2 regions of the Leptolyngbya iicbica LK genome follow, and region 1 is predicted to be linked to the other one. Evidence: predicted binding sites of a transcription regulator. Region 1 holds the regulator's gene; the other holds the start of a gene.

Region 1 (3,274 bases):
TATAGTTAGCCGACGAAAGCACCCGCACCACATAAGACTGGCCATCGCTGATGCGCTGCACAAGGCGATCAACGTCTTGGGTGGGAATCAGCAAGACCGGATCATCGCGATCGATGCCTGGGGCAATTTCTTCGATGGCGGAGCGGTTGGCCTGCCGCAACAGTTGATCAACGGCGCGGCGAGCTTCTACTTCGTCGTTGACTCTTAACAGCACTGAGACGAGAGGTTCGTTGCGACCGACGGCGACGCTGCCCCGAAAAAGGCCCTGATATTGTTGTTCCAACAATGCAACATTTTCTTGTAGTTCGGCCTGTTGACTTTGCAGTTCTCGAAGGCGGGCTTCGCGCTGGGCAATGTCTTGGTCACGTTCGGCAATGAGGCGATCGCGCTCGGCAATGCGCTCTTGGACTGTGGCCTGCTGCTGCAATAGGTCGGCCCGCTCGGTCTGTAACCGCTGAATTTCATTTTGGAGTTGAGCCGATTGCTGGGAAACCTCTCCCAGTTCCGATTGGAGCGATGATAATCGCGATCGCGACTGCTGGAGTTCGCTCTGGGTTGTTTGTTGCTGCTCGACCGCCTGTTGCAAGGACCGATTAATTTTGGCGAGTTCCTGCTGGGCCGCTGTTTGTTCGGCGCGGGCATCGGTGAGAGCAGACTCAATGTCGGCCTTGGCGGTTTCTGCTTCGCCTAGTTCTGCCTCAGCCTGCAAGAGGTCCTCTTGAATGCGCTCTAGCTCAAAGACCCCGGTGCGGAGTTGCTGACTCACACCAAAGAGCAAAGCCAAGGTCGAGGCGGAAATGACGCCGCCCGTCAAAATACTGACCACAGTCGCCGTCTGGCGCGGGCGCAGGTTAAATAGGCTCAACCGCGCCTTGCCAACGCGCATGCCAATGCGATCGCCTAGCGTGGCAATTACGCCGCCTAGAATCAAGACTGCTAATACTAGAACGTAGCCTGTGGCCATGCGCCCGTTACCTGCGATTCATGACCACTCTACTGCAACGCTTTCCAATCAGGTGAACTGCTGACTGAGATTCACCGGGTCATGCACGGTAATCTTCTTTTTATGGATGGCAATCATGCCTTCTTGGCGGAGATCGCCTAGCAAGCGAGTGACGGTGACTCGGGTAGACCCGATCGCCTCAGCGATCGCCTGGTGCGATAATTTCAGGTCAATGGTGATGCCATCGGAACTAGGAATGCCAAAGTCGCGGCACAAAATCAGGAGAAAACTGACTAACCGAGAGCCCATATCGCGATGAGCTAAGGTTTCGATCATCATCTCGGTCTGCAAAATGCGCGATGACAACCCTTTCAGCATTACCATGGCGAGTTCCGGATTTTCGGCGAGCGCGGGCTGCACTTGATCAATCGGTAAAGACAACAACTCGACTGGCGTGAACGCTACCGCATGGTAAAAGCGATCAGACCGCTCACCCGTAATCAGGGATAGCACCCCGAAGACGCTATTCTCTCGCAGCAAAGCGACCGTGATTTCTTCGCCGATTTCGTAAACTCGCGAGAGCTTCACCGCCCCTTTCATCAAAAAATAGACGCGCTCCGCGGGATCACCGGGAAAAAAGATTGTCTTGCCGCGCTCGTAGGTTTCCACGACTGGCGGAAACGCGCCGCCTGCGAGTTGGCGAAACGCATTGGCTAAGGGCTTGTCCTGCGCTGCTATCATCTTGAGTCCACTTTTGTCTGCTGGAACCAAACATCACGATAGCCACATCTTACTGAAATCCACGAAAACGCCTATCAATTGAGACATCATTGCGTGGTCTTTGGGCCTTTAAGAAATGCAAACCGCAATGCATTAACCGTCTATTAATGCGACTTATGAGAAGACCTTTTGTATCTAACGATACTTGGAGTCGACAAAACTGCCGAAAATCTTAGGAGTGGCAGGGCAAAGGGCGCGATCGCGGCTTTGAGCTCACTGGATTTTTTGTAGCAAAGGTGTCAATTTTTTCCTGAACATGGTTTTGGGCTCGGATGGCGATCGCTGCCGGACAAAGCCTTCAAAGTCTTCTCCAGCAATTGTTTCATTGATTCATTTCAAATCCCGACAAAAATGGTCGGGTATGTTTGACCCGTGTTTTTTAGCCGTGATACTATCCGCGAAGTTCAGTTGAAACAGTCCTGTTGCTGCAGCTGCTACCAATTCATTCCGCGAGAGAGCACAGAAAACGATGACCCAGGCCATTGAACAGCCCAAAACTTTATCGACCGGCGCTGCCTTAGGCGCAACTTTTTCGGCACTGCGCTGTCGAGAGTGTGGCGAAACCTATGAACTCGGTGCCAAGCACGTTTGCGAAGATGTTTGCTTTGGTCCCTTAGAGGTGGTTTACGACTACGACCTGATTCGTCAGCGGGTGAGTCGCGCCAGTATTGAAGCGGGGCCGAAATCAATTTGGCGCTACAAAGATTTTTTGCCGGTGGCCTCCGACAATCCCATCGATGTCGGTACGGGGATGACTCCCCTACTCAAAGCCGATCGCCTCGCGCGGCGTTTAGGGTTGAGGTCTCTCTACATTAAAAACGACGCGGTCAACATGCCGACCTTGAGTTTTAAGGATCGGGTGGTGTCGATCGCCCTCAGCCGTGCCCGTGAACTGGGCTTCTCTACCGTCTCTTGTGCAAGCACGGGTAACCTGGCGAACTCCACAGCAGCGATCGCGGCCCATGCTGGACTCGACTGCTGCGTCTTCATCCCCGCTGATTTGGAAGCCGGTAAAGTCCTCGGTACGTTGATTTACAACCCCACCGTGATGGCGGTGAAAGGCAACTACGACCAGGTCAACCGCCTCTGCTCTGAGGTCGCGAATACTCAGGGTTGGGGATTTGTGAACATTAACCTGCGTCCCTACTACTCCGAAGGGTCGAAAACCCTGGGCTATGAAGTTGTGGAGCAACTCGGCTGGCAACTGCCTGACCACATTGTTGCGCCGTTGGCCTCGGGTTCCCTGTTTACCAAGATCTACAAGGGCTTCCAAGAGTTTGTGAAAACGGGTCTGGTGGATGCCAAAGACGTGCGCTTTAGTGGGGCGCAGGCGGAAGGCTGCTCGCCCATTTCCCAAGCCTTCAAAGAGGGACGGGATTTTGTGACTCCGGTGAAGCCCAACACCATTGCCAAGTCGATTGCGATTGGCAACCCCGCTGACGGTATCTACGCCCTGGATATTGCCCGCAAGACCAACGGCAACATCGAAGATGTCACTGATGCTGAAATCATTGACGGCATTAAGCTCCTGGCGGAAACCGAAGGCATCTT
Region 2 (3,274 bases), on a different contig from region 1:
AATGCCAGGGCCCGTATCTCCCACCACAATGCCGACTAAGTCGGGGGCGCTGGGCAAAGACCACCCCCATTCCAACCAGATTTGGCTGCCAGGCGTAGCGTATTTCAGCGCATTGTCGATCACAATGCTCAAACTCTCAGTCAGCGCTTTAGGATCAGCCTGCACCTGCAGACCTTCATCATCCGCAATCGCTTGCAGCCATAACCCCGCATCTTCGGCGAGGGGCTGTGTGAGTTCCACCAATGGCAAAACGATCGTGGCGATCGCGATCGTCTGCAGGGTCAAGGCTCCCCCAAAATGAGCCAATGAATCCGGGGCTGCCGCCAAGGCTGGCGAGGCCTTAACCGTCTTATCAGCAGGCAGCAGTAAGGGAATGGTGGTCGCGGTCTCCTCCCGCGAATCATCCGCCGCCTGGAGCGTGTCATCAAAGTAGCCCAGCAATTCTTGCATGCGATCGCTCTCGCGCAGCATGTTAGTCACCAGCCGCCGATTGGGATCTTCCGTCGGTAATCGCTTGGTCAGCAACTTGCCAAAGGTTTTCAGCGCCGTCAGCGGACTGCGCAACTGATGCAGCAGCTCATGGAAGCGATCGGACTGCTGTGCCTGCACATGGTCTAAAGACGACATCTGCGTTTTCAGCCATTGACCACGCTGATCTAACACACAAGCGAGAGTCAGCGATCGCGCACATTCCTCCAGGCGATCGCGCTCGACATCGCGCCAGGGGCGATCGGCGCGCCAGCTCACCAGCACCCCAAACACGCCGCCCTCATGCATCATAGGAATCGCCAATTGCTCCGGCGGTGCTGCTGTATCAGCCGACTCAGAAGGAGCAGACTCAAACGGCCGGACGGCGGCAAGCTTATCAGGCCGCCCCCGTAGCGCGGCTAAGTTACCCGTTGCTGCCGGCAACGACCTGTTCAACGTTGGGGATTCTGTCCCAGCCGGCTCTGGTGGGTAGACCGCGATCGGCAATAAATTAGGGCTGGCTTGATCTGACCACCCTTCCGCCATGTAGACAGCAGTCGAGTCAGCCCCTACCAGCTTGGTCATCATCGCCAATTGAGACTGACACAGGGCGGCAAATTCTGCGCTGGCAGGCATCAACATCATCAAAATCGCCGAAAAGCCTTTCAAAAAGAAAAATCAAACCCCTGACCAGGAGCTGTATACAGCTTCAGACTATGGGTAAGGGGCGGCTCACGAAAACTTACCATTTAACCACGCCAGTTACCCAATAGTACGTTTAGACAAGTTGAAATTTTAGTTTTTACCGGATATACTTTGCAAGGTTAGGGTTTTGTAGCACAAACTACATCCCCTATTTTATATGTACACCAGAGAGTAGGAGGTAGGCAGGTTGGCAAGAAGACGTAAACGCAAAAGCCGCCGTCGTCTAGAAGGTAGGCGTATTCTGGAGTGTGTACCTCAATATAGTATCGAAAGTGGCACTGATAAACCGGTGACCGCAGCTCGTAACTTTATCCATAGTGAAAACATTGCTCCCCCCGCATTGTTATTGGTGAAACGTAACGAGCACACAACTGATCGATATTTTTGGGCAGAGAAAGGTCTGTTTGGTGCCCAGTATGTTGAAGAGAACCACTTTTTGTTTCCTAGCTTGAGAGCCCTGTTGAATGAAGATGAAGATGAAGTGGTGAGCTTATCGAAGTAAGCGTTTCATCTGATCGCTGGAGTTCTTGAGACAATAAAGTTTTCCAGCCTTTCAGTATCTCGTTTAGAAACAAGAGAAACAGTAGACTCCTAAATTAACGAGAGGCAGAGATTAACTACTCTGTCTCTCGTTGTTGCTTTAAAGGTAAGTGAGCAACTAGCGTGGCGAGTTCGTCACGGTGGGCTGTGACCTTTAGTCGTGTTTCAACGGCTTGGTCTGCGGCCTGGGTTGTCTCATCCGATGGCAAAACACAAAACGAAACTTGCTCTAAGCGATTGGCCCCGCGCCAATAAAACCAAGCAGCCAGCGGCGATAACCCCAACAACGCATAAGGCCAATAACCCAGCTGTGGGGCCGATATGACTATTACCAACGCTAGGCACAATAAACCAACCGCTGCGAGCCCTCCCAAAAAAACCGCCAGAAACACGCTGGCCCCAACGTTGCCTTCCAAAGCGATTTGCCCCGACTCCGGATCGACCACTTTGACCCGATAGGCCCGATTGGCAAAATACTCCTGCAGTTTTTCTAGCAGGGCCACATCCGATAGAGCTGTCACGTACAGGGCTGTCTCGGTGCGGTCTTTGGTCGAAGCCCGAATAAAAAAGAACAGTCCAATAAATAGCAGAAAGGTCAACCCAAAGATCGAGGGCGGCACCAGTTGTTCGACAGCAGTCATAGAATTCCGTTCAGATCAGTAATTCAGCAAAAAGCGCTGGTAAAGCGATCGCTTATGTGGGCCAAGGGCCAGGTTCACTAGGGCCGCAGGTCTGAGTCAGCCGTTCATAACGACGTGAATTCAGAGGGCAGGAGGCCAATATCTGGTAGTCATCGAGTCGCCCACTGATTGAGCCAACACCCTAGTCGTGTGGCCCTTAATCACCGTCTATCTTCCCACTTCTTGACCGTTTAGAAATCATCAGTTGCACTCCCTTGTCAGTGGTTGACCAGAACAGGAAACCATCGCAGAAGAGCCTCATCGGTTGATGGAGTTGGTTGAAAACCGATCGCTGATCGTACCTGCTACTGAAGAACGGCGCTTTTGCGTAGAAGCATGAACAGTAATCACGCAGTTACAAGCCACCGGGCAAAAACTCCGCTCACGCTAGCAGGAACAGTTTGGTCGCAGCTCATTCACAAAATTTATCGCCATCATTAAACTTTTGTTTCATAGGATTGAGAAATCCTGCCGAGTAGGAAATCCTATTAAAGAACGAGTTTTCGGATGCAGCTATGAGCGATCGCTTTCCCCTAGTTCCCCGATATCGATTAGATGATGAGCAAACCTGGCTGGTTGGGATTGATCCCCTCCGCCGCTATTGGTTGCTGGTCAATGGGGATGAAGCTAAGCCGATTATTTTGCCAGGGCTGAGCACCCACGACTTTGATCAGTTTCGGCAGGCGATTTTAGCCTTTCGAGGTTTAGTCGCTGGCGATACGTTAGAGCTGCCAACCGCTACGGGTACTGCATTAGCGATCCGATGCGCTTCGAAAAATTGTTTTGCTATCGATTTTGAAGTCAACGGCCATCCGGCGACGCATCTTTTTGACCAAGAGGCGCTGGAGTCGCTGTTGATGACCGCCCATCCTGACTGGCAA

What was found. The regulator NtcA, encoded in region 1, controls nitrogen genes in cyanobacteria. The targets are predictions, from matches to a motif close to TTTGTANNNNNNNNTACAAA.
Region 2: a site for NtcA is predicted at 1,300-1,319, ahead of DYY88_RS22845 (DUF3155 domain-containing protein). Genes of this name have one in related genera too.

What each region holds. Positions count from the first base shown of each region.
Region 1 covers NZ_QVFV01000002.1:1,376,129-1,379,402, reverse strand. The annotation lists gene DYY88_RS13100 (DUF3084 family protein) at 1-964, opposite strand, end outside; gene ntcA (global nitrogen regulator NtcA) at 1,013-1,684, opposite strand; gene thrC (threonine synthase) at 2,193-3,274, shown strand, end outside.
Region 2 covers NZ_QVFV01000011.1:64,454-67,727, forward strand. The annotation lists gene DYY88_RS22840 (sensor histidine kinase) at 1-1,113, opposite strand, end outside; gene DYY88_RS22845 (DUF3155 domain-containing protein) at 1,361-1,675, shown strand; gene DYY88_RS22850 (cofactor assembly of complex C subunit B) at 1,791-2,354, opposite strand; gene DYY88_RS22855 (hypothetical protein) at 2,909-3,274, shown strand, end outside.